3 regions of the Saccharopolyspora sp. MMCC62 genome follow, and region 2 is predicted to be linked to each of the others. Evidence: riboswitches for the same ligand, from Rfam matches in the RefSeq annotation. Region 2 holds a riboswitch; each other region holds the start of a gene.
What was found. Region 2 has a riboswitch for cobalamin ahead of AC29IT_RS03335 (hypothetical protein). Riboswitches for the same ligand answer to the same signal wherever they lie in the genome.

Region 1 (10,247 bases), on a different contig from region 2:
TCGGGGACGGCCGCCCGCCGGTGCTCTACGGGAACGCGCCGGTCGACGATTCCCTCGCGGCGTGGGCGGAATCGGAGCTCGCCCCGGACGTCGGGGACGTCCCGCACGACCTGGTGCTCGCGCACGGCGCGGTGGACGCGGTGGAGCGGCTGCTCGGGGCGCACCTCGCCCGCGGGGACGCGGTCGCGGTGGAGGACCCGTGCTTCCTCGCCGGCGTCGGCACCATGCGGCTCAACGGGTTCCGCAGCGCGCCGGTGCCGGTGGACGCGGACGGCATGACCCCCGACGGCCTGGCCCGCGCGCTGGACGCGGGCGCGCGGGCGGTGGTGTGCACGCCCCGCGCGCACAACCCGACCGGCGCCGGGACCACCGCCGGCCGGGCCGCGGAACTGCGCGCGATGCTGGCCCGGCGGCCGGAGGTGCTGGTCGTCGAGGACGACCACTTCTCCGCGATCTCCTCCCGGGCCTACCACCGCATCACGCCTGCGGACGCGCCGCGCTGGGCCCTGGTGCGGTCGGTGTCGAAGTTCCTCGGCCCGGACCTGCGGCTCGCGTTCGTGCTGTGCGACCCGGGCAGCGCCGCGCAGCTGAGCACCCGGCTGAGCTCCTCGGCCGGGTGGGTGAGCCACGTGCTGCAGCACCTGGTGTCGGCGCTGCTGCACGACCCGGGCACCGCGCGGTTGCTGCGCCGCGCCCGCGACCGGTACGCGCAGCGGCTGGACTCGCTGACCGGCGCGCTCGCCGAGCAGGGCGTGGCGCTGCCCGTCGGGGACGGGCTCAACGCGTGGATTCCGGTGGGGCGACGGGAAGAACGGCTCGTGCGGGAGCTCGCCGCGCGCGGCTGGGCGGTGCGCGGCGGCGCCGGGTTCGCGGTCGCCGGCCGCGGTGCGGGGGCGCTGCGCGTCACCTCCTCGACGATCACCCCGCGGCGGGCGGCGGCGTTCGCCGCCGACCTCGGCGCGCTGCTGCGCACGACGAAGGGAAGCTGATGCCCGACAAGCACGATCCGGCCACCGTCTCCGACGCGACGTGGGCGGTGCACGGCGGCAACGCCACCGACGCCTCGGGGGCGCTGCGCACCCCGCTGGTGCTGGCGAATTCCTACCTGCTGCCGGAGGACCCGTCGCAGCTGTCCTGGTCGGACCCGGACGTCCGCATCTACGCTCGCAACGGCAACGTCAACCAGCACGCGCTGGAGGCGAAGCTCGCCGCGCTGGACGGTGGCGAGTCGGCGCTGGTGTTCGCCAGCGGGGTCGCCGCGCTGCACGCCGTGTTCTTCACGCACCTGCGCGCGGGCGACCACGTGGTCGTCTCGGCGGTCACCTACGAGGCGGTGTGGCGGTTGTTCGCGGAGCTGCTGCCGCGCCGCTACGGCATCGAGGCCACGTTCGTCGACAGCACCGACCTGGACGCGGTGCGCGCGGCGGTGCGCCCCACGACGCGGCTGGTGCACGTGGAGACCATCGCCAACCCGACGACCGCGGTCACCGACATCGCCGCGGTCGCCGAGATCGCGCACGCGTCGGGGGCGCTGCTGAGCGTGGACGGCACGTTCACCCCGCCGCCGCTGTACCGGCCGCTCGAAGACGGGGCCGACCTGGTGGTGCACTCGCTGACGAAGTTCATCAACGGGCACGGCGACGCCATGGGCGGCGCGGTCATCGGCTCCCGCGCGCTCGTCGCGCAGATCCGGGCGGACGCGGGCGTCGACGTCGGCGGCGTGCTCGCCCCGTTCAACGCCTGGCTGATCATGCGGGGTTCGGTGACGTTGCCGCTGCGGCTTCGCCAGCACCTGGCGAACGCGCAGCGCATCGCCGAATTCCTCGACGCCGAGCCGCGGATCGCGTTCGTCGCCTACCCCGGGCTGCCCGGGCACCCGCAGCACGAGCTCGCGACCCGGCAGTTCGGGGGCCGGGGCGCCGGGGCGGTGCTGGCGTTCGCGCTGGACGGGGACCCGGCGGTGCAGAACCGGTTCGTCGGGGCGCTGCGGGTGATCACCTCGGCGGTGTCGCTGGGGCACGACGAGACGCTGATCGTGCACGTCGCGGCCGGGGCGCGCGGCGGCGACGAGCACTACCCCGAGCAGTTCCGGCGCTACGGCCACCTGCGGCTCGCGGTCGGCTTGGAAGACGCCGACGACCTCATCGCCGACCTGCGCGGCGCGCTCGACGCCGCGCTGCCGGCCTGACCTCCGAAGAGGACGCATGTTCACCGGACTCAGCGCGTTCCCGCTGACCCCCGTCACCGACCGGGGCGTCGACGAGGCCGCGTTCGCGGGGCTCGTCGAACGGCTCGCCACCGCCCCGGTCGACTCGATCACCGCGCTCGGCTCCACCGGCAGCTACCCGTACCTGGACCGGGCGGAGCGCGCCCGGGTCGCGCGGTTGACCGTGCAGCACGCCGGGGACGTCCCGGTGCTCGTCGGCATCGGCGCGCTGCGCACCCGCGAGGTGCTGGCGCTGGCCGAGGACGCGCAGCGGGCCGGGGCGGCGGGCGTGCTGCTCGCCCCGGTGTCGTACCAGGCGCTGACGGACGAAGAGGTGTTCGGGCTCTACGCGGACGTCACCGCGGCGCTGTCGGTCCCGCTGGTGGTCTACGACAACCCGGGAACCACGCACGTCACGTTCACCGACGAGCTGCACGCGCGGATCGCGGCGCTGCCGCACGTCGCCTCGGTCAAGATCCCCGGGGTACCGGAGCCGGTGGACCGGGTGTCCCGGTTGCGCGGCCTGCTGCCGGAGCCGGTGACGCTCGGCGTCGCCGGTGATCCGCTGGCCGCCGCGGGGATCCTCGCCGGGTGCCGGGCGTGGTACTCGGTGCTGGCCGGGACGGTGCCGGAGGTCGCGGCGGCGATCGCGCGTCCCGCGTTCGCCGGGGATTCCGCTGCGGCGACGGCGGAATCGGCCCGGTTGGCGCCGCTGTGGGAGCTGTTCGGGCGGTGCGGCAGCCTGCGCGTGGTGTCCGCGATCGCCGAGGAGCTCGGCCTCGTCGCGCACCCGAACCTGCCGCGCCCGGTGCGCGGCCTCCCGCCCGCGGAGCGGGCCGAGGTGGCGCGGCTCGTCACCGAACTCGACCTCCGCCGCTGATCCGGCCCGAGCACGTCGAGTGAACGGACCGTTCGTCCGAACTCGTGGGACGGGCGGTCCGCTCACCCCGACCATCCTGAGGTGAACGGACCGTTCGTCCGACCAGATGGGACGAACGGTCCGTTCACTCGGTCCCCGCGCAGAGACGATCTCGCCCGGTCGCGGGGTGAACGGACCGTCCGTCCAGCTCTAGTGGACGAACGGTCCGTTCACTCCACCCGCACGACCCGGGTGGACGGCTCCGCCGACCGATGCCCTGGACGAACGGTCCGTTCACCCGGTGCGGGCCGGGTGCCGGGTCCGCCCGTCACCAGGTACCGGTCCACGAGCAGGTTGAGGCCGGTGCACAGGGCCACCAGCAGGCCGGCGGGCACCAGCACCGCGCACGGTTGCAGGAACAGCGCCTCCTGGTTGCGCTCCACCAGCACCGCCCAGTCGGCGGTCGCCGGGTCGAGCCCCAGGCCGAGGAAGTTCGCCGAGGCGACCAGGTACAGCACCAGGCTCAGCCGTCCGCCCGCGTCCACCGCGACGGGCCCGAGCACGCCGAGCCCGACGTAGCCGAAGTGCACCCGCCACCACGATTCCCCTTGCAGCGCCATGGCTTCCACCACGCCGCGCCGCCGGGTGCCGAGCGCGGCGCTGCGCACGATCCGCACCACCGCGGGCAGTTGCAGCAGCGCGACCGCGACGAGCAGCGCCGCCCCGGTCCTGGTGCCGGTCGCGGCCAGCACCATCAGCACCAGCAGTCCGGGCAGCGCCAGCACCAGGTCCAGCCCGCGGGTCAGCCACCGGTCGATCCACCGGTGCGGCTGTCCGACGGCGGCCAGCGCCAGCGGCACCCCCACCAGGTAGGTCAGCAGCAGCGCGCCGCCCGCCAGCACCAGCACCGAACCGCCGCCGTGCAGCGCGAGGGCCAGCACGTCCCGCCCGAGCACGTCGGTGCCCAGCGGGTGGTCCGCGCCGGGCGGCAGCAGCGGCACGTGCGCGGCCCGCACCGATCCACCGCCGGGCAGCAGCGCGGCGAGCAGCGGCCCGGCCAGCGCCGCCAGCAGCGGGACCCCGAGCAGCAGCCATCCGGCGGCCCGGCTCATCGCGTCCCCGCCCGGAACCGCCGCGCCACCAGGTCGATGCCGAGGTTCAGGCCGATGGTGATCGCCGCGAACAGCAGCGCGTAGCCCTGCACCACCGGCAGGTCGCGCGCCTTGACGGCTTCGACGAATCCGGAGCCGAGACCGCCGAGCGCGAACAGCGCCTCCACCACGACGACGCCGCCGAGCAGCCCGTCCACGGTGCGCGCCAGCTGCTGCAGCACCGGCCCGAGCGTGTTCGGCAGCACGTGCCGCAGCACCACCTGCCGCTCGCCGAGCCCGGCGCGGCGCACGTGGGTGGCGTACTCGGCGCCGTTCGCGGTGACCACACCGGTGCGGACCTGGCGGGCGAGCGAGCTGAGCTGCTTGGCGACGAGCACGCCGACGGGCAGCACCAGCACCGCGGGCTGCGTCATCAGCGACCACCCGGACAGCCCGCCCGCGGTGGCGGGCAGCCAACCGGCCTGCACCGCGAACACCCCGACGAGCAGCAGCGCGAGGGCGAACTCGGGCACCGAGTTCAGCAGCACCACCACCGAGTTCACCGTCCGGTCGAACCGGCTCCCGGCGCGCAGCCCGCTGCGCACGCCGAGCCATCCGGCGAGCGGCAGCACGATCAGCAGCGTCAGCGCGGTGAGCAGCCCGGTGGTGGCGGCGTTGCGGGTGATCTCGTCGAGCACGGGCCTGCCGGTGCGCAGCGAGGTGCCGAGGTCGCCGTGCAGCACCCCGCCCGCCCACTGCGCGAACCGGGTGCCCCAGGGCAGGTCGAGCCCGAGCCGTTCCCGCAGCACCCGGACCTGCCCGGTGTCGGCGTGGTCGCCGAGCACGACCTGCGCGGTGTCGCCGGGCAGCAGCGCGGTGAGCGCGAACACGCCGACGGCGACCGCCGCGATCTGCACGAGCGCGACGCCGAGCCGGGGCAGCACCGCGGCGGAGACCCGCGCGGCGGGCGCGATCAACCCACGCTCACCCGGTCGAACCTGGCCCAGTCCAGCGAGTTCGGCGGTGCGCCCCGCACTCCGGAGACGGCGGTGGAGGTGGCGACGTTCCAGCCGCTGAACCCCCACACCACGTTCCCGCTGCCCTCCCGGGCGAGCCGCTGCGCGCGCACCAGCAGATCGGCGCGGCGCGCGTCGTCGGCGGTGGCGAGCGCTTCGGCGTAGAGCGCGTCGAACTCGGCGGACCGGTAGCCGGTGTAGTTGTTGCTCCCGGCGTCGGAGGTCATCCGCTGCCCGAGGAACGTCGGCACCGGCAGCGCCGCGGTCCGGGACAGCGAGGCGACCCCGTGCTCCTTGATGTCGGAGAAGTACGTCTCGGACGGCCCGATCCGCGGTGACACCCGCATCCCGGCTTCGCCGAGCTGCTGGGCGATGAGGCTGGCGGCGGATTCGAAGTAGGGGTCGACGGAGCTGGTCTGCAACTCCCAGCTCAGCCCGTCGGCGCCGGCCTCGCGCAGCAGCGCCCGGGCCCGGCCGAGGTCGCGCGTGGGTGCGGGCAGATCCGCCGGGTAGTACTTCAACCCGGCGCCGAACAGGTCGTTGCCGAGCCTGCCCTGGCCGCTGAGCGCGATGTCCAGCAGCGCCTGCCGGTCCAGCCCGGCGCGCACCGCCTGCACCAGCCGCGGATCGGAGAACGGTGGCCGGTCCACCTTCAGCAGCAGCGCCTGCATGGTGCCGAACGGCGCCGAGTGCACCCGCGCCCGGCCGCCCTGCTCCAGCAGCCGCACCGAGTTGGCGCTCACGTCGTGCGCGTAGTCGACCTGCCCGGACAGCAGCGCGTTGACCCGCGCGCTCTCCTGCTCCATCGGCACGAATTCCAGCTCGGCCGGGGTGGCGGGTCCGGACCAGTGCCGGTCGAAGCGGGTGAACACGGCGGGCCCACCCGGTTCGAACGAGACGAAGCGGAACGGCCCGGAGCCGACGGGCGCGGTGAAGTCGGTGGTGCCCGCGGGCACGATCTCGGTGGCGGGGGCGCCCCACGCGGAGGGGAATTCGAAGTTCGGCGAGCCGAGCACGAGTTCCAGTTCAGTCGCCGAGATCGCCCTGCTGGCGCCGAAGTCGACGTCGGCGAAGTGCGAAGCGGCCTGCGCGGCGGTGGCGTCGTCGGCGATGCGCCGGTAGGTGAACAGCACGTCCTCGGCGGTGACCGGTCTGCCGTCGTGGAATTCGGCCGGGCGCAACCGGATCCGCCACCGGGTACCGGTCGGGTCGGGCTGCCAGCTCTCGGCGAGCCGCGGCACCACGCTCATGTCGTCGGCGTACCCGACGAGCGTGTCGAACAGGGCTTTGGCGCGGGCCTGGTCGACGAACAGCGAACCGGTGTGCGGGTCGAGCGATTCGGTGGCGCCACCGGCGGGGAACGCCAGCCGCAGCCTGCCCGCGCCCGCCCCGGAACCGCCCGCGCAGGACACGAGGGGAACCGCGGCGATCGCGCCGGCCACGCCCGCCAGCAGCCGCCTGCGGCCGAGCACGCCGCTCACGCGGCGCGGAACGGTTCGGGAACCGCGAAACCGGGTGTGTGCGGGAAATCCGGGTGCACTGCGTACCTCCTCCGGGGCTCCGCGACCCCGTGCGAATCGGTACGACGGTGCCAGTCTCCTGGCTCGCGGATCGACGTCGCGCCCGGCCTTCCCATCGGCTGCCCGACAGTGGCCCTGGTGGACGCGGCTCCCCGTTCACAGTGGCGGGACCGCACCGGATTCACACCGGTTTCCTGCACACCGTCGCATTGGAACGACTCGTCAACTTTTCAGCCCGCGTCGTCCCTTGTCAAGGAAGTGTGAATCGCCCGGCATCCCGTCACCGCGGGTCGCGGCCCGATCGCCCACCGCCCGCGGACGGCCGGGCCGCAGCGGCGATCGCCTTCCGGAGAACGGCGGCGCCGCTCGGCCGCTGGACGGTCGAGGGGATTCCCGCGTTCGGCGGCGGAGGGCCCGCGGAACGGCGGCGGCCGCGCCCGCACCGGGCAGACTCACGGCACCCGCCGACGATGACGAGGAGCCGCCATGCCCACGCCCGGTTTCCCACCCGGAACCCTGGACGCCACCGGGTATCCGATCTGGCTGTCCGAACTGGACGTGCCGGGACCGAACCACACCGCGCACCTGGTGCGCGACCTGGAACCGGTGCGGGCGCTGGAGATCCTCGGCGCGGATGCCGCGTCGGCCGCTCCGTGCACGCTGCCCGAGCAGCGGCCGGACGAGTTCACCTCGCTGCCGCGCGCGGCCCTCGGCGACCCGCAGTGCCTGTCGGTGCTGCTGGCGACGCGCATCGGTGGCTGGACGCTGGTGTTCGACGACGCGGGCAGCACGTTCCAGGTGGGCGGCCTGGACACGATGCGCGCACTGCTCGGCGGGATGCGCACCGGCGACTGGTCGGCGCTGCAGGACGAGGCCCCGCCGCGGCCCGCCGCGCAGGCTCCCGCCGAGGCGCTCTCCGCGTCCGGCGGGCCCGCGGTGATGCTGCACGCCAACATCAGCGGGCTGCTCAGCATCGACTACGCGGTGGACGGTTCCCGGGTCTACAGCACGACTTCCGACGACATCGACCACGAGACCGAGCCGCCGCCCGCCGCGGTGCGCGCGGCCGCGGCGGCCGCGGGCATCGTCGAACGTCCCCACCTGGAACCGGGCGAGACCGACGAGGCGGCGGTGACCCGCATCGGCTGCGCGCTGGCGGGAGTGACGTGGACGATGGACGACCTGCGCGCCGCGCCGCTCCTCGCGGTCGCGCTCGTCTGATCACCGACGTCCGGTTCCGCCGCGCGGCTCGGGTGGTGTCGCCGGGCCGCCGCGGGACGCCGGTGAGTTCGGGTCCTCGGTCGAGTTCGGTTCGCGCGGCGGGACGTCCGCCGTCGGCCGGTCAGGCGAGCGCGTCGGCGACGAGGTCGCCGAAGGTGCGGTACTTCGCCGGGGCGCCGTCGGCGGTGTCCCAGACGCAGGCGGTCCAGCCGCCGTCCGCATCGCCGGAATCCGGGCTCAACACCCAGTACACGCCGTCCTCGTGGTCGGCGATGAGCAGCGAGCGGCGCAGCACGGCGAGTTCGTCGGCGAAGAAGTCCAGGTCCGCCCAGGCGTCCATCAGCTCGCCGCGCAGGTCCTCGAACCGGCCGATGCCGTCGAGCCGGAACAGGCCGTGCAGCTCGTCGCCCGACTCGCTCCAGCCGTCGCTGATCAGCAGGAAGTTCCGGAAGCTCGGCGGCAGCGCGCATCCGAGGCGTTCCTCCGCGGCCTGGACGGCGTCCTCGGTGGCGGGTTCGCGCCCGAGCCAGCCGGTGCGGCGCTGCTGCTCGGAGACCGCGATCCGCCCGTCGGCGACGAGCTCGCGCAGCATCCGCGACGCGAGGTGCGCCGCGCTGTGCGCGCGCAGGAAGCCGTGCCACTCCTCCACTGTGGACGGTGCGGTCATGCCGATGCCCCTTCGAAGATCAGGATGGTCCGGCGCAGAGTTCCCCGATCCGGTCGCGCGCCGCACCCTCCGGAGCCGGAAATCCGCTCAACCGGGGGAGAACCTCCACCTGGACGCATCCGGAACCGGGTTGTCGGTGCCGTGGTGCACAGTGTCGCCGACGAACCGATCGAGCTGGAGACGACGATGTCCGCACCCGCATTCCCCGCCGCAGCACTGGATTCCAGCGGCTGCCCCGCCTGGATCTCCGAACTCGGCGCGGAGGACCCGCACCAGATCGTGCACCTGGTTCGCGACCTGCAGCCCCGCGAGGCGCTGGAGTTGCTCGGCGGGCGGCTGAAGCACGCACGCCCCTGCACGCTGCCCGCGGAACGGGCCGATGAGCACTCGTCGCTGCCACGCACCGCGCTCGGCGACACCGACTGCGCGTCCGCGCTGCTGGCCGGGCGGATCGGCGGGTGGACGTTCGTGTTCGACGACGCGGGGCACACCAGCGCGGTGTCGGACGAGCAGGGCAGGTTCGAGTCCCCCGCGGTCGCGCTGTCCCGCACCGGGGGCGCGGCGCTGGGCCTGGCGCACAACTTCAGCGGCCCCAGCTGCGCGCTCGACTTCGCCGAGCACGGTGCCGAAGTGCTGTCCACCAACTCCGACGACATCGACTTCGACGTGCCCGGCCTGACCGGGCGGTTGCGGGAGGCGGTGGAGGCCGCCGGGATCGTCGAGCAGGACTACCTGGACCCGGGTGAGCGGGACCCGGACGCGGTGATCCGCACCGGCTGCCTCCTGGCGGGCATCACCGGCTGGACCCTGGCGGACGTGCGCGCCGCCGACCTGGTCCTGCTCCCCTTCGGCTGACCCGCATCGCGGGATGGGCGGACTGTCCGGCCGAACGACTGTCCGGCCGAGCGACTGTCCGGCCGAGCGACTGTCCGGCCGAGCGGCTGGGCGGCCGAGCGGCTGGGCGGCCGAGCGGCTGGGCGGCTGGGACGAACGGTCCGCGCACCCACCCCGCGACACGACCGGCCGGGCGCGTCGGCCGCCGCCATCAGCGAGTGAACGGACCGTTCGTCCGACGAGACCGGACGAATGGTCCGTTCACCCGTCCCGAACGACGCCCTCCCGCGCCGACCGGTTCGCGGGGTGAACGGACCGCTGGTCCAGCCGTTCCGGGCGCACGGTCCGCTCACTCCGCTCCGGCGCGCTGCCGCTCGGGCGTGTCGGCTCGGTTCCCGCGGAACCGGTGCCACGCCCGGCCGGGCCTGCGTAGGGTCGCGGATGATCGTGCGGAGGGGGTGCCGGATGCGGCGAGGTTCGCGGGCGACGGGCGATGAGCTCGACCCGAGGTACGGGGAGCGGTTCTGGTTCGCGGTGGCGCTGGCCGCGGTGGCCGGGCTGTCGCTCACGGCAGACCTGGCGGTGTGGACGCGGGCCCTCTGCTGGGTCGCCATCGCGGTGGGCGCAGCGGCGGCGGTGCACTTCGGGCGGCGCCACCTCGTTTCGCGCAGCGCACGACGCTGACCGGCGGGCGGGAACGGGGCGGCGCCCCCTCGCCGGACCTTCGCGGTGAACGGACCGTTCGACCGACTAGACCGGACGAACGGTCCGTTCACCCCGCATCCGGGTCAGCTGGGGCGGCGGGTTCGGCGGGTGGGGGTCGCCGTGGTGGG
Region 2 (10,247 bases):
CAACCCGATCGGCTCGACGCTGTGCATCCCGCTGGTCGCGCTGCTCGTCGCGAGCTTCGGCTGGCGGGCCTCGTTCCTGGTGACCGGTGGTCTCGCCGTCGCCTACGCCGTCGGTTGGTGGTTCTTCTACCGCTCGCCGCGGGAGTCCCCGCGGGTCGGGGATGCCGAGCTCGCGCACATCCGCTCCGGGCAGGAGGAACGCGCGGACGCCGAGCAGCAGGTCGCGGTGCCCTGGCGGTCGCTGTTCCGGCACCGCACCGTGTGGTCGATGATGATCGGCTTCTTCTGCATCAACTTCGTCGCGTACTTCTTCATCACCTGGTTCCCCACGTACCTGGTGGACACCTACGACCTGACGCTGCTCAACTTCGGGTTCCTCGGGATGGTGCCCGGCATCGCCTCGATGCTCGGCGGCTGGACGGGCGGGCTGGTGTCGGACTGGCTGGTGCGGCGCGGCACCGACCTCACGAAGGCGCGCAAGGGCTGCCTGGTCGGCGGTCTGCTCGGCACCTCGGTGATCGCGCTGGCCGTGGCCTCGCCAGGGGTGGGCACGGCGCTGGTGGCGCTGTCGGTCTCGTACTTCTCCAGCACGTTCGCGGCCGCCTCGGTGTGGTGCCTGCCGGCGGACGTGGCGCCCACCGCCGCGCACGTCGGTTCCCTCGGCGGCATCCAGAACGCCGCCGCCAACTGCGCCGGGATCGTCTCGCCGATCCTGATCGGCGTGATCACCGGGGTCACCTCGTCGTTCGAGGTGCCGTTGCTGATCGCGGGTGGCGTGGCCGTGCTCGGCGCGGTGAACTACGCGTTCTTCATGCCGAGGCTGCGCCCGCTCCCCACCGAGGAGACCGCATGATCGAGATCAGCGAACTGACCGGCCGCGTGCACGGGGTGGTGCGCGCGCTCGGTGCCCCCGAGGACGTCGCGACCGAGGTCGCCGACCACCTGGTCCGCGCCGAGCTCTCCGGCCACGCCAGCCACGGCGTGCTGCGCCTGCCGCAGTACGCCGCCGAGGTCGAACGCGGGCTGATCGCGGCCGGGGCCCGAGCCGACGTCGTCAGCGCGAAACCCGCGGCGATCGTCGTCGACGGCCACCACGGCTTCGGCCACCACGCCGCCGCGCTCGCCACCGCGGAGGTCGCCGCCGCGGCCGAGCAGGTCGGTGTCGCGGCCGCGAGCATCCGGAACGGCACGCACGTCGGCAGGCTCGGCGAGTACGCCGAACGCCTCGCCGCGCGCGGGCTCGTCGCACTGGTGCAGGTCGGCGCGGTCGGCCCGGGCGTGGGCAGCATGGCGCCGTTCGGCAGCGGCAGCGGGACGCCGTTCCTCAACACCAACCCGTGGGCGGTCGGCGTCCCCGCCACCGACGGCGCGTTCGTGTTCGACGGTTCGATGTCGAACATCGCCGAGGGCAAGGTGCACGCGGCGAAGCGCACCGGCGAGCCGTTGCCGGAGGGCGCCGTGCTCACCGCGGACGGACGGCCGGGCACCGATCCGGAGGACTTCTACGCCGACGGCACCCTCACCCCGCTCGGCGGCGCGCTCGCCGGGCACAAGGGTTACGGGCTGGCGCTGGCGGCCGCGCTGCTCGGCGGGCTCGCGCACGCCGACGGGTCCGCGGCCTCGCTGCGCGGCCTGGCGCGGCTGCGCCGACCCGACGGCGACCCGGCGGGCCTCGGCGGTGTCACGATCATCGCGCTCGACCCGGGCGCGTTCGGCGAGCAGGACGCCTACGCCGCGGCCACCGGCCGGGTCGCCGCCGCGCTGCACGCCGACGGAGTGCTGGTGCCCGGCGACCTGGAACGGCGTCGCCGCGCCGAATCCGGTACCTCCGTCGCGCTGCCGCCCGGCACCCTCGCCGAACTCACCGCCCTCGAAACCAGCCTGTCGTGACCGACCACCCCGAAAGGACCGACATGACCGCGCCGAGCAGGCCGATCATCCTCACCGCCGCCCCCGTCGCCTTCGCCGCGGACGGTTCGGTGGACCTGGCGGCCTCGCGCCGCATCCTCGAATTCATCGCCGCCTCCGGCACCGACGGGGCGTTCGTGCTCGGCACCACCGGCGAGTTCCCCTCGCTGACCGAGCAGGAGCGGCACGACCTCGCACGGCTCAGCCTGGAAGTGCTGCGCGGCAAGCGGGTCGTCGTGCACGTCGGCGCGCCGAGCGCGTTCCAGGTGCGGGCGCTGATCGCCGACGCCCGCGAGCTCGGCGCCACCTCGGTCGCGGTGCTCACCCCGTACTACCTGCCCGCCGGGGACGAGGCGATCGTCGAGTTCTTCCGGTCCGCCACCGCGGAGGCCGACGGGCTCGACGTGTACGCCTACCTGTTCACCGACCGCACCGGCAACGCCGTCGGACCGGAGCTGCTGGGCCGGATCGCGGCGCTGCCGTCCGTCGTCGGCGCCAAGATCAGCGGTGAGTCGCTGGACGCGGTGGCCGCCTACCGGGACGCGGTCCCGGCCGGGTTCCGGATCTTCACCGGCGGCGACCGGGACATCGCGCAGGTCACCGCCCGCGGCCTCGACGGCGTGGTCTCCGGGGTCGCCTCCGTGCTGCCGAAGCCGTTCGTCGCGGCCGCGGACGCCGTCGCCGCCGGAGACGCCGCCGCGGTGTCCCGCGCCCAGGACGGTGTGGATGCCGCGGTGGACGCGGTGCGCGGCGACCCGGAGCGGATGAAGGTGGGCCTGGCGCTGCAGGGCGTCGAGGCGGGGACCAGCCGGATGGCGCTCGACCCGGTGGACGCCGCCGGGCGGGCCGAACTGGAACGCGCGGTCGCCGCCCATGGCTGAGCGCGGCGGGCGGGTGTGCGTGCTCGGCAGCGCCAACGTGGACACCGTGGTCCGGGTCGGGCGCAGGCCCGGGCCCGGGGAGACGGTGCGCGGGCTCGGCCGGGACCGCTTCGCCGGTGGCAAGGGGCTGAACCAGGCCGTGGCGGCCGCCCGGATGGGCGCCGTGGTCGACTTCCGCGCGCGCGTCGGATCGGACGGCGCGGCGGACTTCCTCGCGCAGCGGCTCGCGGCCGACGGGCTCGACCTCGCGGGCGTGGTGCGCACCGCGGCGCCGACCGGCACCGCCGACATCACCGTGGACGCCGCCGGGGAGAACACGATCGTCTTCTGCGGCGGCGCGAACGACGAGTTCACCGAGCTCAGCGCCGCGGACGGAGCGGCCGTCGCGACCGCGGACGTGCTGCTGCTGCAAGGGGAAGTGCCGGTACCGGTGCTCGTCGAAGCCGCCCGGCTCGGGCGCACCGTGGTGCTCACCCCGGCCCCCGTGCGGCGGTTCCCCGCCGAACTGCTCGACGCGGTCGACGTGCTGGTGCCCAACGAGCACGAGGCCGCCGAGCTCACCGGTGAGCGGGATCCGGCCGCCGCGGCGCTCGCGCTGTCCACCGGCGGCCGGTCGGTGCTGGTCACGGTCGGGGAGCGCGGGGTGGAGCTCGCAGCCGACGGTCGTCCGCTCGGCCGCGTCCCCGCCATTCCGGTGTCCAGTGTGGACACGACCGGGGCCGGGGACACCTTCGCCGGGGCGCTCGGTGCGCTGCTCGCGGAGGGCGCCGAGCTGCCGGACGCCGCCCGGGTCGCCGCCGCGGCAGCCGCGCTCAGCGTCACCCGCCCCGGCGCGGACGGGATGCCGCACCGGCACGAGGTGACCGAATTGCAGGCGGCGACCACTATTGTCGGCGGTTGACGATGTGATCGAGGGAGGATGCATGTCCGACTCGCTCGTCCGCGCGGATTCGCTCGGGGAGCGGCTGGCCCGCACGCTCCGGGACCGGATCGTGCGCGGGGAGATCCCGCCGGGCACGCACCTCGTCGAGGACTCCGTGGCGGAGAGCTTCGACGTGAGCCGGGGCCCGGTCCGCGATGCGCTGAAGCTGCTGCGGCTGGAGAACCTCGTGGAACCGCAGCGCCGCGGGGTGCACGTGGTCGGGTTGAGCGCCGCGGACGTCCGCGAGCTCTACGCGATCCGGCAGGCCATCGAGACGCTCGCCGTGACCAGCGCCATCGGTCTCGGCGAACACCGCTCGGAGGCCGGGATGCAGCGCGGGCTGCGGGGGATGTCCGAGACGGCCACGCCGTCCCGGGCCGCCGAGTTCGCCGAGCACGACCTGCGGTTCCACCGCGGCATCTACGAGGCGAGCGGCAACCGCAGGCTGCTGACCATCTGGCTGCAGATCGAGCCGTTGTTCGCCAGCATGCTCGCGGTCACCAACAGCGAGGACGAGGACCTGGGCCCGGTGTGCACCGCGCACGAGCAGCTGCGGACCTCGATCGCCGACGGCGATGCCGCGCGCGCGACTGCGCTGCTCACCGCGCACCTGGCCGGCTCCGAAGAGCGGATGCTCGCCGCGCTGCAACGGATCTGGTCGACCACGTCCTGATCCCACGCGGGATCCGAGCTCCTCGCCGACGGCGGGGAGCGGGTTCCGCGCGCCCGGAACACCCCGAAAGAGGAACCATGACCGGTCACATCGTCAGCTTCTACGACCTCAACGACATCACCGAGGCCGAACTGCGCAAGCACCTGCCGGACTTGCCGGACCTGCGGATCACCGAGATCGGGCCCGAGCAGGACCCGGCCGATCACCTGGACGCGCTGGCCACCGCGACGATCGTGCTGGCCCCGCTGGAGAAGGAGCGGCGGATCGACGCCGGGCTGCTGGACGCGATGCCGCGCTGCGAGCTCGTGCAGTCCGTCGCGGTCGGCTTCGACGGCGTGGACCACCTCGCCGCCGCCGAGCGCGGCATCCCGGTGGCGAACCTGCCCGGGTTCAACGCCGACGCGGTCGCCGACTGGACCGTCGGCTCGCTGCTGTCGCTGCTGCGGCACTACGCGGCCGGGCACCGCAAGGTGGAATCCGGCGGCTGGGGGCCGGAAGGGCTGCGCGGCCGCGACCTGGCGGCGCTCACCGTCGGCATCCTCGGCTTCGGCAACATCGGCCGCGCGGTGGCCCGCCGCCTGGACGGGTTCGGCGCCCGGGTGGTGGTGCACGACCCGGTGCCGTCCGAGCCGGGGCGCGAGTACCTCCCGCTGGCGGAGGCGGTGGCCGCCGCGGACGTGCTGAGCCTGCACCTGCCGCTGAACACCGCCACCCGCGGCCTGATCGGTGACGAGCTGCTCGCGCGGATGCCCCGCGGCGGGTACGTGCTCAACGCGGGCCGCGGCGGAGTCCTCGACGAGCGGGCGCTGGTGCGGGCCCTGGACTCCGGGCGGCTGGCGGGGGCGGCGCTGGACGTGTTCGAGCAGGAACCGCTGCCCGCGGACTCGCCGTTGCGGGGGCGGGCGGACGTGCTGCTCAACCCGCACACCGCGGGCGTGACCTGGGACGCCTACCACAACCTCCGCGGCGCGCTGTTCGCGAAGCTGGGCGCCGTGCTGGCCGGGGAACGGCCCGCCGACGTCGTCAACGGGGTCGAGCCGCGGCCCCGCTGAAGTTGGCGGGTTCTCGTCATCGGGGCCTGTTTTCGGGGGCGGGGGCGCCGGTGGTCCTGGTCCGCTCGGGGCAACCGGTGCGCCGGGCCGGTCGCTCGATTCCTGGGCGGTACGGCCGAAGTCGCGTTCCTGCCGGAGGCGTCCGCTGGACGCGCGGGACATCATCAGCGCGTCCAGCGGGGAGGGCGCGAGTTCTCCGGATCGACCCGATCCGGACCGGATCAACGGCAGGCGTGATGAGTGTGAACGAGAAGGTTGCGGTGGCCCGCATCGGCGCGGTTCGGCTCGGCTCGATCGGCTTGGCCGTCGTCGCCGCGCTGTCGCTGGCAGGATGCGGCGGCGTGCAGGTCGACTCCCCGAAGGACGTCGCCGGTGAGAAGTCCTGCGACCTGGTGCCCGAGCAGACGGTGCACGAGCTGGGATTCCACCTGGGCGGCAAGGACGACGCGGGCACGTGCACCTGGAGCACCCCGCGGGACAGCGTGCGGCTGGAGGTCGGCGTGGTCGCCGACCGGTCGTTGCAGGACTTCCAGGACGAGGCCGACAAGTACTCCGACTTCGGCGAGCTGACCATCGGCGGGCACCCGGCGGTGCGCGCGAACTCCGGTGACCCGAAGGCCGACGGCACCTGCGAGCTGGTCGTGGCGGCCGCCTCGGACCAGGCGGTGTCGGCCAAGGCGAAGATCCCGAGCGGTGCCACGGCGGACCCGTGCGAGCTCGCCCAGCGGGCGCTGGACGCGGGCGTGCCTTCCTGGCCCGCGGCCTAGTCCGCGGCGCGGGGCGGGAGGTTTCGGTGGTCCCGTTTCGGTGACCGGCGCTCGCGAATCCGGCGGGCCCGCGCCCGTCGCATCCCGCGTCCGGTGGTCCCGCGCTCGGTGGTGCGGTGCCGCCGGGCGCGGGAGTCGCCGATGTCATATTCGCGGATGGCGATGCGTGCACCGGTGTCCGCCACCTGCGACGACAGCCGTTCCACCGGCCGCGGTGCGGGTTCCGCGCGGTGGCCGCGGTCTTGACATCGGACACCGGGGCTGCGAACTTCTGACCCGTTCCAACGACGGTGTGCAGGAAGCCGGTGCGAATCCGGCGCGGTCCCGCCACTGTGAGTGGGGAGTCGACCTCCATCCGAGCCACTGCCGGTTCCCGGCGGGAAGGCCGGAGGCCGGCGCCGATCCACGAGCCAGGAGACTGGCACCGTCGTGCCGATTCGTGCGGGGTCGCGGAGCCCCGGAGGAGGTACGTGGTGTCGCGCATCGCCGCATCGCGCCGGGAGATCCGGCGCATCGTCCACATCGGACATTAGTCGTCCCCGCGGGTTCGTCCCGCCGCTGTGCGTTCCGTTCCGGTTCCTGCTCGGGGAGACACGTGCGTCCTGCCACCACTGAACGATCCTATGTGGACTCGCTGGTCGAGTCCGCGCTGTCCGGCCACTTCCGCGATGCGGGCGGGAACGGCCCGGCGGAGCTCTCCGCCGCCGTCGCGTTCCTGACCGTGCAGGCCGCCCGGCACACCGGTCGCGGCACCGGGTACGTCAACACCGTGCTCAGCGTCCGGGTGGGCGAGGCCGTCGGCTCCTGCGCGGTCGAACCCGGTTCCCTCGACGAGGAAGCGGTGCGCCAGGTCGTGGGCCGCCCCGTGGACGAACTGCTGCGGCACCCGCTGCTGCCGGTGCGGGTCGCCGCCCTCGACGCCTACCTCGCCGCCCGCACTTCGCACGCCGCGCACCCGCTGTCCCGGCAGGTGGTGATCCCCGCGGGCGATTCACTGGCCAAGTCCACCGCCCGCGCCCGTGCGGTCGCCGCGATCACCGCGGTCCCCGACGGCGGCCGGGTCGCGGTGATCGGCGTGGTGAACTCGCTGCTCGCCGCGCTGCGGGACCGCGGGCTCGACTACGCGCCCTGCGACCTCAAGGGCGGCCGCACCGAGTGGGACGAGCCGATCAGCACCGACCACGCCGCCGCGATCGACGGCGCGGACGCGGTGCTGGCCTCCGGCATGGTCCTCGGCAACGGCACCTTCGACGACATCGCCGCGGCCTGCGCGGCCCGCGACCTGCCGCTGACCCTGTTCGCGCAGACCGGGTCCGCGGTGCTGCGGGAACTGGTCGGCGGCCCGGTGCGCGCGCTGTCCGCCGAGCCGTACCCGTTCTTCTGGCTCTCCGGCGAGGCCACCACCGTGCACACCTTCCAAGCCGCCCGCGCCACCGAGGTCGTGCGGTGACGGGTCGCGCGCCCGCCCGCTGCGACTCGCCCCTGGACCTGATCGGCGGTACCCCGCTGCTGCGGGTCACCGCGCCGATCTCGTTCCCGCACCCGGGGTTCTGGGCGAAGCTGGAGAGCGCCGCGCCGGGCGGCATGAAGGCCCGCGCCGCGCACGCCATGCTCACCGGCGCCCGCGCCCGCGGCGAACTGCGGCCCGGCGGCACGGTCGTCGAATCCACCAGCGGAACCCTGGGCATCGGACTGGCCTACGTCGGAGCGGCGCTGGGCCACCCGGTGGTCGTGGTGGCCGACGCGGAGCTCGACGCGCAGACCCGCGCGCTGCTCACCGCGCACGGGGTGCGGGTGGAGCTGGTGCGCGCACCGCACCCGGTGGGCGGCTGGCAGCGCGCGCGGCTGGACCGGGTCCGGGAGCTGCTGGCCGAACTGCCCGGCGCGTACTGGCCGGACCAGTACGGCAATCCGGACAACGTCCGCGGTTACCGCGCGCTCGGCCACGAACTGCTCGACCAGCTGCCCGACGCGGAAGCGGTGGTGTGCAGCGTCGGCACCGGCGGGCACAGCGCGGGCATCGCGCAGGTGCTGCGCGAACGCGCCCCCGGGGTGCGGCTGGTCGGGGTGGACGCGGCGGGCTCCACGGTGTTCGGCGATCCGGTGGCAAAGCGCGTGATGCGCGGCCTCGGCAGCAGCATCCACCCCGGCAACGTGGACTACCCGGCGTTCGACGAGGTGCACCTGGTCGGTGCCGCGGAGGCCGTCGCCGCCTGCCACCGGCTCGCCGTGGACGCGTTCGTCACCGGCGGGTGGAGCACCGGTGCGGTGGCGCTGGTCGCGTCCTGGTGCGCCCGCGAGCTCGGCGCGGACCGGGTCGCCGCGGTCTTCCCGGACGGGCCGCACCGCTACTGGGGGACGATCTACGATCCGGACTTCCTCGCCGCGCAGGACTTCCCGGAACCGGTCGCCGAACCGGTGGACGCGGACGGGATTCCGTCCGAAGTGGACAGCAAGACGACGTGGAGGAGGTCGCGCAAGGTGGTCGATCCGTGTGCCCGGCGAGCCGACGGCCCGGCGGAATGCCCGGTCTGCGAGGTGCGGCCGTGAACCGCGCCGCGTTCGCCCGGCTGTCCCCGGCCGCGAAGCTGCTGGTGATCAACCAGTTCGGCATCAACGTCGGCTTCTACATGCTGATGCCGTTCCTGGCCGCGTACATGAGCGGGAACCTCGGCTACGGAGCCGCCGTGGTCGGGCTCGTGCTCGGGGTGCGGAACCTGAGCCAGCAGGGCATGTTCCTGCTCGGCGGTACCGCCGCGGACCGGCTCGGCTGCCGACCGATGATCATCGCGGGGTGCGCGCTGCGCGTGGTGTCCTTCGGCCTGTTCGCCGTGTTCACCACGCTGCCCGGCCTGTTCGCCGCCGCGATCCTCACCGGTCTCGCGGGAGCGCTGTTCAACCCGGCGGTGCGGACCTACCTGATGCACGAGGCGGGGGAGCGGCGCGCCGAGGTCTTCGCCGTGTTCAACGTGTTCCAGCACGCGGGCACCCTGGTGGGACCGCTGCTGGGCGCGGCGCTGCTGGCGGTGGACTTCCGCGTCATCGCGCTGGTGGCGTGCGTCGCGTTCGCGGTGCTCACCGGGGCGCAACTGCTGGTGCTGCCGCACCGCGAGGTCGAGCCGCAGCGGCAGAGCGTGCTCGGCAGCTGGCGGGAAGTGGTGCTCAACCGCCGGTTCCTCGGCTTCACCCTGGCGCTGTCGGCGTACTTCGCGCTGTACAACCAGCTGTACCTGACGCTGCCGCTGGAGGCGCAGCGCGTGTCCGGGGCGGCGTGGTCCATCGCCGTCGTGTTCGGCGTGTCCACGCTGATCGGCGTGTTCGGGCAGGTGCGGATCACCGAGTGGTGCCGGGCGCGGTGGAGCTCGGGCCGGTCGATCGTGGTCGGCCTGGCCTGCATGGGCGGCTCCTTCGTGCCGATCCTGCTGGCCGCACCGGTGCTGCCGGAGCGGCTGCCCGCCGCCGGGATCGCCGGGACCGTGCTGGCGTTCGTGCCCGTGGTGCTCGCGATCGTGCTGTTCACCGTCGGGCAGGCGATGACGAACCCGTTCGCGATGGAACTGCTGCCGACGGTCGGCAGCGAACGCCTCGCAGGCACCTACTACGGCTTCTACTACCTGGTGTCCAGCCTGGTCGCGGCCGCGGTGAGCTGGCTGGCGGGGGCGCTGCTGGACGCCTTCGCCGAGCCGGGGATGCGCTGGCTGCCGTGGGCGGTGCTGCTGCTCGTGGGCCTGGCGGGCAGCGCGGGCACCCGGCTGCTCGAACGCCGGGGAGCGCTCGCCCCGCGCAGCCCGGCCGACGCCTGACCGCTCGCGCCAGGCGGTCTCGGCTCTTTCCCGTCAGCGGCGAAGCCGCTGAACCGCCGACCGCCTGAGCGGCCGGACGACCCGCGGGTTCTCAGCGGTCTTCTCGCGAGAACGGCGTTTTCTCCTGTGGCGGAGCCACCGGTGAAAACGATCCCGCAGCGAGAATCCCGCTGAGGTTCCGCCACCCGAGTGCCGAGCAACCCGAGTTCAACGACCCGCGAGTCAGCGCTCCAGCCACTCC
Region 3 (10,247 bases), on a different contig from region 2:
GTCGTAGACACCGGGCCCGACGCCGCGGCCGAACCCGACGGCGTTGAGGTCGTCGAGGACCTCCATCCGGGACCGGGCCGCTTCGATGCTGGTCACGTCGGCGTCGAGGTCGACGATGGCGTTGATGACGTCGCCGAACTCCGAGTAGCACAGGTGGGTGTGGATCTGGGTGGATTCGGCGATGCCGGAGGTGGCGAGCCGGAACGAGCGCACCGCCCAGTCCAGGTACTCCTGGTGCTCGGCGGACCGCAGCGGCAGCAGTTCGCGCAGCGCCGGCTCGTCGACCTGGATCACCCGGATGCCCGCGTTCTCCAGGTCCTTGACCTCGTCGCGGATGGCGAGCGCGACCTGCGCGGCGGTGCTGCCGAGCGGCTGGTCGTCGCGCACGAACGACCAGGCGAGGATGGTGACGGGCCCGGTCAGCATGCCCTTGACCGGCTTGTCGGTGAGCTGCTGCGCGTACTTCGCCCACTCCACGGTGATCGGCTGCGGCCGGGACACGTCGCCGTAGAGGATCGGCGGCCGGACGCAGCGCGAACCGTAGGACTGCACCCAGCCGTTGTGGGTGCTGGCGAACCCGTCCAGGTGCTCGGAGAAGTACTGCACCATGTCGTTGCGCTCGGGTTCGCCGTGCACGAGCACGTCGAGCCCGAGGTCTTCCTGCAACCGGATGACGCGTTCGATCTCGTCGCGCATCCGCTGCTTGTAGGTGGCCTGGTCGATGCTGCCGGTGCGCAGCGCGGCGCGCGCCTTGCGCACGTCGGTGGTCTGCGGGAAGGAGCCGATGGTGGTCGTCGGCAGCGGTGGCAGCCGCAGCGATTTCCGCTGCGCGGCGAGCCGGTTCGCGTAGTCGCCGCGCTGGGCGTGCTCGGGTTTGAGCGAGGTGAGCCGCGCCTGCACCCGGTTGTTGCGCACCCGGTCGGCTCCCGCGCGGTCGGCGATGCGCCGCCGCGCGTCGTCGAGCTGCTCGGCGACGGTGTCGCGGCCCTGGTGCAGCGCGCGGTCGAGGACGACGACCTCGCCGACCTTCTGCGCGGCGAAGGCCAGCCAGGACGCGACCTGCGGGTCGAGGTCGGTTTCGGCGTCGACGTCGTAGGGCACGTGCAGCAGCGAGCAGGAGGTGCTGACGGCGACCTCACCGGCGAGGCCGAGCAGGGTGGCCGCGGTGGTGAGCGCCTTGTCCAGGTCGGTGCGCCAGATGTTGCGCCCGTCGACGAGGCCCGCGACGAGCGTCTTCTCCCGCAGCCCGGGCACCGACGGCAGCTCGTCCACGGTGCGCTTCCCGGCGACGAGGTCCACGCCGACGGCCTCGACGGGGGAGGAGGCCAGCACGTCCAGCGCGTCGCCGAGGTCGCCGAAGTAGGACGCGACGAGGATCTTCGGCCGCTCCGAGAGCTCGCCGAGCCGCTGGTAGGCGGCGCGCAGCGCGTCCAGGTCGGCCTGCGAGCGGTCCGCGGTGAACGCGGGTTCGTCCAGCTGCACCCACTCGACCCCGGCCCGGTGCAGCTCACCGAGCAGTTCGGCGTAGGCGCTGACGAGCTCGTCCACCTTGTCCAGCGGGCGGAACGAGGTGGGCGCGCCGTCCTGCGATTTGGACAGCAGCAGGAACGTCAGCGGCCCGACCAGGACCGGGCGGGTCTTGATGCCCAGCTCGGCGGCCTCGTGGTACTGGTCGACGACGGTCTGGTCGGAGAGCCGGAACTCGGTGTCCGGCCCGATCTCCGGGACGATGTAGTGGTAGTTGGTGTCGAACCACTTCGTCATCTCCAGCGGTGGCGCGGATTCCACGCCGCGCGCCATCGCGAAGTAGGTGTCGAGCGGGTTCAGCCCCAGTTCCGCGAAGCGGGGCGGGATCGCGCCGAAGGTGACGGCGGCGTCGAGGACCTGGTCGTAGTAGGAAAAGGTGTTTCCCGGCACCGAGTCCAGCCCGGCGTCGCGCAGCGAACGCCACGTGTCGGTGCGCAGCGTGCGCGCGACCTCGCGCAGTTCCGCTTCACCGGTGCGGGACTTCCAGTAGCTCTCCAGTGCCCGCTTCAGTTCCCGGTTCGGTCCGATCCGGGGAAACCCGAGCACGGTGGATCCGATTGTGCTGGTCAACGCTCTCTCCTCGCGAGCTGGACGGCAGTTCTGCGAGGTCGAGCGGGCATGATCCGGGCACACGTCGCCGCACGCGGCGGCTCGTCGTCCAGGGTCTTCCCGCGAGACCTCGCAACAGCGCGCGTCACGAGGACGCGCGCACCGGCGGCAGGTCTTCGGACTCGTGGGCGTTTCCCGGTGGAACCGGGGTCTTCTACTGGCCGTCGCTTCCCGAGCTCGCGCTCAGTGCTGTGACCGGTCGTGACGACCGGTGACGGCGTTCGTTCCCACTCACCGCTGCGGGGCAGTCCCGGATTCGCACCGGGTTCCCTCTTGCCTCGCGCACCTCCGCTTTCGCAGAGCTGTGCGAACCACCAGCACTTCGGAGGCTACTTGCTTCTGGCGGGAAGACAAGGCCTCGCGTTCCGGATCACCCGGGCGCCGCCCCGCCGGAAACTTCTCCGAACCGCGGGCAACCCGCCGCGCGGCGGGGCGTCTTACGAACAGGTGAGGGGGCGGGACGGAGTTTCCTCCGCCCCGGTGCGACGAAACGATCGGGAGGAACCTGCTGTGGGGAAGAACGGAATTCGGGCGGGCGTCGGGATCGGTGCGCTGGCTGCGGCGGCGATGGCGCTGGTGCCGGCGGGGATCGCCGCCGCCGATTCGAGCGAGACGTCCGTTGTGGACTTGAACGGGGACGGAACTCCGGACACCGCGCAGCTTTCCGCCATCGGTGACGGCGCGCAGCAGTCGCTGAAGTTCACTGTGGACGGACGTGTGACCGAGGCGGTGCTGACCGGCGACCCGTCCTTCGGCACGCAGCCGATGCGCGTGCTCGACGTCAACCACGACGGCAAGCAGGAAGTGCTGGTCACCGAGTCCATCGGCGCGAACACCACGTGGTTCAGCGTCTGGGACCTGGGTGCCGACGGCGCGCCGCGCGAGCTGACGACGCAGGACGGCAAGCCGCTGAAGATCACCGAGGGTGGCGGTGTCGGCGCGCGGGTCGGCTACGAGTGCGCGCCCGCGGGCTCGGACGGCCGGGTGCTGATCACTTTGGCCGCCTCCAACGAGAGCCAGACCACCGAGCCGTCGTACGACGGCTCCCGGGTCGCCTTCGACGTGCGCGACGGCGTGGCCACGCCGGTCGACGAGTACGCGTTCACCGGTGTCGGCCAGGACGACGACGTGCTGAAGGTGCAGCCGGAATCCTGCTCCTGAGGGGGAGCCGTCGGGGCCGTCGCGCGGAATCGCGCGGCGGCCCCGACGCGTGCGCGGTGATTCCTCTGTGATCTTCCGGCGTGAATTCCGCCGTGCAGCTGTCGATCAGCTTGCCGTTCGATACCGGCTCTGCAACGCCGATGGCGTCGGTACCACTGTCGACGGAGCGGCCGGTTACCCTGCTTGCTGCAGCTCACGCGAGCGATGTGCGGGCCCTCGTAGCTCAGCTGGAGAGAGCAAAGGACTTCTAATCCTTAGGTCGCAGGTTCGAGTCCTGCCGGGGGCGCTCCGATGCTGGTCACAGCGGTGGGGGACGATCTCGATCAAGATCATCCCCCACTTTACCCTCCCGTCTCGCGCTGCTCGCCCAGGGCCGATGAAGTCGGGCCGGCGGACCGGTCGGAACACGCCGTTCGCGTTGCCGGAATCGGTGCGGGCGCCTCGGATGACGTCCTGGTGCTCGACGACTTTCCCGTCGTCCGGCCAGAACCGGTCCGCGAGCGCGCGCCGGTAGACCGGGTTCCCGGATCAGGTGGGAATGCGTGGCCGCCCTGTCTCGCTCGGCGCCGACGCGCTTGGTGTCCGGCCGCCGCGCATGTGCCGGGAAGCCGCTGAACGCTTCGGGGCGATCCTGGTCGTGCCGGGGCTCGACGTGGTCGGCGACCGCCTTGTCCGGGACGCCACCGAGAACCGTCCGGTGGTGCTCGACGACGATCTTCTCCTCCTGCTCCGGATCGGACCTCGCGCCGTGCTCCGGTGCCGCGGATGCGCCGCTGCGCGCGGTGGTTCCTCGTTCGGTTCCGGAAGTGCTGCGATCGGGTCCGCCGCGCGCGGGATCAGCGTTCGGGCGAGGGCGGGCCGCTTCCCTGGACGCGGTCGAGCCATTCGTCCAGCAGCGCCTTCTCCGGTGCGGTGAGTCGGTCGACGTCGGGCAGGGCCGCGCGGAGGGTGGTGGCCGCGCGCGCGACCGGGTCCGCGACCGAGGGCCGGTCGGCGGGGTCCGGAACGGTGATCACACCGCGGACCATCTCGAAGGCGCGGTCGGCGAGCGCGTCGGCTTCCGCCGGGTCGGGGTCGCTGCCGATCAGGGTGAAGATGGTGCCCCGCCCGGCCGCGTGCATCAGCTGCACCGCCTGCGGTTCGGGGACCGCGAGCCGTCCCGCTTCGGCGATCGCGTGGACGAGGCCGGTCAGGATCCGTTCCGCCTGCTGCTCCGCCTCCGAGGGGGCGCGGCGCCTGCGGGAGCCGTAGAGGGCGCTGTAGACGTCGGGGTTCTCCAGACCGAAGCCGATGTGCAGCCGCCACCCGTTGCGGAGGTCTTCGACCGGGTCGCCGGAGGGGCGCATCGCGGTCTTGCTCGCGAGGTACGTGCTGAGCGCGTGTCCGGCGACCGCGTCCATCAGGTCGTCCTTGTCGCCGAAGAGGCGGTAGATCGCCGGGGCGTGCACGCCCGCCGCGGTCGCGACGGCCCGGGTGCTCACCGCGGCCGGGCCCCCTTCGTCGAGCAGGCGCTTGGCCACTTCGACGATCTTCATCTTGGTGTCGGTCGATCCCACGATCGGCAACGATAGCAGTCCTCCTGCCTGGAAGTATCAGTGATATCAGTGCAGTTGTTCCGCTGAAAATATCGGTGATACCGTTTTCGAAGTAACAACGAAACTGGAGGCAGGGATGAAGACCACAGGACGCACCGCGCTGATCGTCGGTGGCACGTCGGGCATCGGCCTGGAGTTCGCGCACCAGCTGGCCGCGCTCGGCAACTCCGTCGTGATCACCGGCCGCGATCGGGAGCGGGTCGAGGCGCTGGCCGCCGAGCACGGCTTCGCCGGGGAGGTCGTGGACGTCACCGACGCCGCGTCCATCACCGCGCTGCGCGACCGGGTCGTCGACCGGTTCCCGGAGCTGGACACCGTGCTGATCAGCTCCGGCATCATGGTCCCGGAGCGGCACCTCGAGGCCGACGCGCTCGAAGTCGCCGAGCGGACGATCTCGACCAACCTGCTGGGCACCATCCGCGTGTTCACCGCGTTCCTGCCGCACCTGCGCACCCGGCCCGAAGCGTCGATCATCACCGTCACCTCCGGTCTCGCCTACGTGCCGATGCCGCTGACGCCGACCTACTCGGCGACCAAGGCCGGCGTGCACGCCTTCACCGAGGCGGTGCGGGCACAACTGCGCGGCACGCCGGTGCAGCTGATCGAGCTGGCGCCGCCGTTGACCAGGACCACGCTGATGGGGCCGGGCACCGACCACGCCGGGGCCATGCCGTTGGGCGAGTTCGTGTCCGAGGCGATCGGCCTGATCCAGGCCGACCCGGACATCCGGCAGGTGCTCGTGGACCGGGTGAAGCCGCAGCGGTTCGCGGCCGTCGACGGCACCTACGACGAGCTGTTCGAGAACCTGGTGGCCCGCCTCTGACCCGGGTGGTCACGTGCGGGCGGTCGTTCCCGCGAGGTGCCGCGGCCGCGATGCGGTCGCCGACCTTCATCCGCAGCCGTTGCACGTGGACGTCGACGACCCGGGTGTCGCTGCTCGCCGGGTAGTCCCACGCCTGCTCCAGCAGCCGTCCGCGGGACAGCAACCCTGCCCGGCTCACCGGTGAACTCCAGCAGCAGGCGCAGTTCGGTCGGTGTCGGCGACAGCAGCCGCCCGCCGCGGCGCACCTCCAGCGAGTCCCGGTCGAGCTCCAGGTCGCCGAACGCGAGCCGGTCGCTCGCGGGCGCGTCCTCGGGGGCCGCACCGGTTCCCGCCGCCGCAGCGCGGCGCGCAGCCGAGCGACCAGGACCATGGTGTCGAACGGTTCGGTCACGTAGTCGTCGGCTCCCGCCTCCAGGCCCTGTACCACGTCGGCCGCGTCGCCGCGCGCGGTGAGCATCAGGATCGCCACCGAGGACTCCTCCCGGATGCCGCGGCGCAGGCTGATCCCGTCCAGCGGTCACCACCCCGCCTGCCGGGTGACCGGGCCCGCGACCTGGCGACGAGGCGCGAGGGCACCCGAAACCGCAGGTCAGAGTCCGGCGGTTAGGCTCGTTCCGTGGCTTCTGAGACCGTTCCCGGCGCACGCAGCAGGTCCACCACCGTCGGAATCCTGGTCGTCACGGCCGGGATCTTCGCGGCGGTGGTGGCCGCCGCGCTCACCGCGATGTCGGCGGGCGACGCGTACGCGGTGCTGGGGCTGCCCGACCCGGGTGCGGTGACCGCGTTCGGCCTGCCCGCGGTGCGCGTGCTCGCCGAGAGCGGCGCGGTGGTGTGCATCGGCTCGCTGCTGCTGGCCGCGTTCGGCATCCCGGCGAGCCGGTCCGGTCCGCTGCTCGCCGACGGCTACGCGGCGGTGCGGACCGCGGGCTGGGCCGCCGGGGTGTGGTGCGTGGGCGCCGCGCTGCTCGTGCCGTTCACGGCAGCCGACGCCACCGGGCGCCCGATCGGCGCGGTCCTCGACGCCCAGGTGCTGTTCGGGCTCGTCGACGCGCTGGAAGAGGCGAAGGCGTGGCTGCTGACCGCGGGGATCGCGCTGGTGCTGGCCGTCGGCTGCCGCGTGGTGCTGTCCTGGGGCTGGACGGTGGTGCTGTTCGCGGTGTCGCTGCTGGGCATGTTCCCGCTGATCGCCACCGGGCACTCGGCCAGCGGCGGGGCGCACGACATCGCGACCAACAGCCTGCTGTTCCACCTGTTCTCGGCCACGTTGTGGGTCGGCGGGCTGGTGGCGCTGCTGGCGCACCTGGCGCGCAAGGGCGCGCACGCGGGGCTGGTGGCGCGCCGGTTCTCCCGGATCGCGCTGGTCTGCTGGATCGTGATGGCGGCCTCCGGGGTGGTGAACGCCTTCGCCCGGGTGCCGCCGGACCAGCTGCTCAGCACGACCTACGGCGCGTTGGTGCTGGTCAAGGTCGTTCTGCTGGTGGTGCTCGGCGGCATCGGCTACCTGCAGCGGGAGCGGGCGGTGCGCACCGTCGAGCAGGGCGGCGGCGGTCTGCTGCGGATCGGCGCCGTCGAGGTGCTGGTCATGTTCGCGACGATCGGGGTGGCCGTCGCGCTCGGCCGCACCCCGCCGCCCGCCGAGCTGGGGGCGGTGCCGGGCCGGACCGAGCTGCTGATCGGCTATCCGCTGGACGGGCCGCCGACGGCGCTGCGGCTGCTGTTCGACTTCCGCTTCGACCTGGTCTTCGGCACGGCGGCGCTGGTGCTCGCCGGGCTGTACCTGTACGGGGTGCGGGTGCTGCACCGGCGCGGCGACCGGTGGCCGCTGGGGCGCACGATCGCGTGGCTGTGCGGGTGCGCGAGCGTGCTGGTGGCGACCTCCTCTGGCATCGGCCGGTACGCGCCCGCGATGTTCAGCGTCCACATGGGACAGCACATGATCCTGTCGATGCTGGCGCCGGTGCTGCTGGTGCTGGCGGGGCCGACGTCGCTGGCGCTGCGGGTGCTCAAGCCCGCGGCGAAGGGACGGCCGCCGGGTGCCCGGGAGTGGCTGCTGGCGTTCCTGCACTCGCCGGTGACGCGGTGGCTGACGAATCCGTTCGTGGCGCTGGCGCTGTTCACCGGGTCGTTCTGGGCGCTGTACTTCTCCGGCCTGTTCGACGCTGCGCTGCCGCAGCACTGGGCGCACCTGGTGATGAACGCGCACTTCCTGCTGACCGGGTACGTCTTCTACTGGCCGGTGATCGGGATCGATCCGGCGCCCCGGCCGCTGCCGTCGCTGGCGAAGCTGGGCATGGTGTTCGCGTCGATGCCGTTCCACGCGTTCTTCGGGATCACGCTGATGATGTCGAACACCGTGATCGGGTCGGACTTCTACCGCGGGCTGTCGCTGCCGTGGGCGGGGGATCTGCTGGCGGACCAGAACCTGGGCGGTGGGCTGGCGTGGGCGTCGGGGGAGGTGCCGCTGGTGGTGGTGATGCTGGCGCTGCTGATCCAGTGGTCGCGCGCGGACTACCGGGAGGCGCGGCGGCTGGACCGCAAGGCGGCGGTGGACGGGGACGCGGATCTGGCCGCCTACAACGAGATGCTGCGGCGGCTCTCCACCGGGGACACGGCGGGGTCAGGGGCGCAGAACCCGGCTTCTCGGTCCGATGGGTGACCCCCGATAGGGGGTTGAAAGCCGGATTCCGCGGAATCCGTCCACAGCGTCGCGAGTTGTGCACAGATCGTGAATTCGGGGTAGCGCTGGGTGATCGACGCCGCGCATCCTGGTAGCGGGCCGAAGGGCGGCCCCGAGTTCCAGGAGGTGCGAGATGTTCGAGACGACCGTGGCCGTGGTCGGGACCGTGCTCACCGAGCCGAGGATCCACACGTTCACCGATGGCGAGCGGGTGGTGTCCTTCCGGCTGGCGGGGAACTCCCGCCGCTACGACCGGAACGCCGAGCGCTGGGTCGACGGTGACCGGCTGATCGTCACCGTCCACTGCAGGCGCCGGGTCGCCGACGGGGTGATCGGCGTGGTGGGCGAGCGCACGCCGCTGGTCGTCACCGGGCGGCTGCGCACCCGCGACTTCGAGGCGGCGTCCGGCAGGCGCACCGCCGTGGAGGTGGAGGCGGCCGCCGTGGGCCTGGATCTGGCGCGGGGCAACCGATTTCCCGGATCCGCCGAGCGCCTCGCCGCCTGGTCCGGCACCGCGGCGACCGGCGCAGGGGTGGATCGGCCGGACGTCGCAGCGGCCCGCGACGGGTGATCTCCGCGCCGCCCGCCGGGTCGGTGACCAGCGGTGGAGCCGGTGGCGCGCGGCAACCGACGGTGGTGCACGGGCCGACACGGGACGCAACTACGATTCAGGGCATGGCCGAGTTCATTTACACCATGAAGAAGGTGCGGAAGGCACACGGGGACAAGGTCATCCTCGATGATGCGACCATCCAGTTCTACCCGGGTGCCAAGATCGGCGTCGTTGGCCCGAACGGCGCCGGCAAGTCGACCGTGCTCAAGATCATGGCGGGACTCGAGCAGCCGAACAACGGCGAAGCGTTCCTCTCGCCCGGCTACACCGTCGGCATCATGCAGCAGGAGCCGCCGCTCAACGAGGAGAAGACCGTCCTCGGCAACGTCGAAGAGGGCGTCGGCGAGATCATCGAGAAGCTGCACCGCTTCAACGCGATCGCCGAGCAGCTCGCCACCGACTACACCGACGAGCTGATGGAGGAGATGGGTCGCCTCCAGGAGGAGCTCGACCACGCGGACGCGTGGGAGATCGACTCGCAGCTCGAGCAGGCGATGGACGCGCTGCGCTGCCCGCCGCCGGACGCGGAGGTGAGCCACCTCTCCGGTGGTGAGCGCCGCCGCGTCGCACTGTGCAAGCTGCTGCTGAGCAAGCCCGACCTGCTGCTGCTCGACGAGCCCACGAACCACCTCGACGCCGAGAGCGTGCTGTGGCTGGAGCAGTTCCTCGCGAACTACCCCGGCGCCGTGCTCGCCGTGACGCACGACAGGTACTTCCTGGACAACGTCGCCGGCTGGATCCTGGAGCTCGACCGCGGGCGCACCTACCCGTACGAGGGCAACTACTCCACCTACCTGGAGAAGAAGCAGGAACGCCTCGCGGTGCAGGGCAAGCGCGACCAGAAGCTGCAGAAGCGGCTGAAGGAAGAGCTGGAGTGGGTCCGCTCCAACGCCAAGGCCCGGCAGACCAAGTCCCGCTCCCGCCTGGACCGCTACGAGGAGATGGCGGCCGAGGCGGAGAAGACCCGGAAGCTGGACTTCGAGGAGATCCAGATCCCGCCGGGTCCGCGGCTGGGCAACCAGGTCGTCGAGGTCGAGAACCTCAAGAAGGGCTTCGGCGACAACCTGCTCATCGACGGGCTGTCGTTCGACCTGCCGCGCAACGGCATCGTCGGCGTCATCGGCCCGAACGGCGTCGGCAAGACGACCCTGTTCAAGACCATCGTCGGGCTCGAGCAGCCGGACGCGGGCACCGTCAAGGTCGGCGACACCGTCCGGCTGTCCTACGTCGACCAGAACCGGG

Region 1: it holds a riboswitch for cobalamin, as region 2 does, so the genes downstream of both, AC29IT_RS18455 (ABC transporter substrate-binding protein) here and AC29IT_RS03335 (hypothetical protein) in region 2, are expected to answer to the same signal.
Region 3: it holds a riboswitch for cobalamin, as region 2 does, so the genes downstream of both, metE (5-methyltetrahydropteroyltriglutamate--homocysteine S-methyltransferase) here and AC29IT_RS03335 (hypothetical protein) in region 2, are expected to answer to the same signal.

What each region holds. Positions count from the first base shown of each region.
Region 1 is NZ_JBYKCM010000007.1:294,146-304,392, forward strand. Features, by position in the region: gene AC29IT_RS18430 (aminotransferase class I/II-fold pyridoxal phosphate-dependent enzyme) at 1-989, shown strand, start outside; gene AC29IT_RS18435 (trans-sulfuration enzyme family protein) at 989-2,188, shown strand; gene AC29IT_RS18440 (dihydrodipicolinate synthase family protein) at 2,205-3,086, shown strand; gene AC29IT_RS18445 (ABC transporter permease) at 3,296-4,177, opposite strand; gene AC29IT_RS18450 (ABC transporter permease) at 4,174-5,133, opposite strand; gene AC29IT_RS18455 (ABC transporter substrate-binding protein) at 5,130-6,653, opposite strand; cobalamin riboswitch at 6,745-6,911, opposite strand; gene AC29IT_RS18460 (hypothetical protein) at 7,179-7,913, shown strand; gene AC29IT_RS18465 (SMI1/KNR4 family protein) at 8,035-8,580, opposite strand; gene AC29IT_RS18470 (hypothetical protein) at 8,722-9,435, shown strand; gene AC29IT_RS18475 (hypothetical protein) at 9,880-10,098, shown strand; gene hrpB (ATP-dependent helicase HrpB) at 10,203-10,247, opposite strand, start outside.
Region 2 is NZ_JBYKCM010000001.1:738,608-748,854, reverse strand. Features, by position in the region: gene AC29IT_RS03370 (MFS transporter) at 1-853, shown strand, start outside; gene AC29IT_RS03365 (Ldh family oxidoreductase) at 850-1,890, shown strand; gene AC29IT_RS03360 (dihydrodipicolinate synthase family protein) at 1,914-2,789, shown strand; gene AC29IT_RS03355 (ribokinase) at 2,782-3,690, shown strand; gene AC29IT_RS03350 (GntR family transcriptional regulator) at 3,713-4,384, shown strand; gene AC29IT_RS03345 (2-hydroxyacid dehydrogenase) at 4,462-5,436, shown strand; gene AC29IT_RS03340 (DUF3558 family protein) at 5,679-6,203, shown strand; cobalamin riboswitch at 6,477-6,644, shown strand; gene AC29IT_RS03335 (hypothetical protein) at 6,829-7,653, shown strand; gene AC29IT_RS03330 (PLP-dependent cysteine synthase family protein) at 7,650-8,753, shown strand; gene AC29IT_RS03325 (MFS transporter) at 8,750-10,006, shown strand; gene AC29IT_RS03320 (CoA transferase) at 10,229-10,247, opposite strand, start outside.
Region 3 is NZ_JBYKCM010000005.1:364,794-375,040, reverse strand. Features, by position in the region: gene metE (5-methyltetrahydropteroyltriglutamate--homocysteine S-methyltransferase) at 1-2,097, opposite strand, end outside; cobalamin riboswitch at 2,227-2,467, opposite strand; gene AC29IT_RS15055 (hypothetical protein) at 2,647-3,297, shown strand; tRNA gene AC29IT_RS15050 (tRNA-Arg) at 3,510-3,583, shown strand; gene AC29IT_RS15045 (TetR/AcrR family transcriptional regulator) at 4,134-4,853, opposite strand; gene AC29IT_RS15040 (SDR family oxidoreductase) at 4,969-5,715, shown strand; partial or broken gene AC29IT_RS15035 (winged helix-turn-helix domain-containing protein) at 5,780-6,220, opposite strand; gene AC29IT_RS15030 (bifunctional copper resistance protein CopD/cytochrome c oxidase assembly protein) at 6,332-8,371, shown strand; gene AC29IT_RS15025 (single-stranded DNA-binding protein) at 8,526-8,963, shown strand; gene ettA (energy-dependent translational throttle protein EttA) at 9,068-10,247, shown strand, end outside.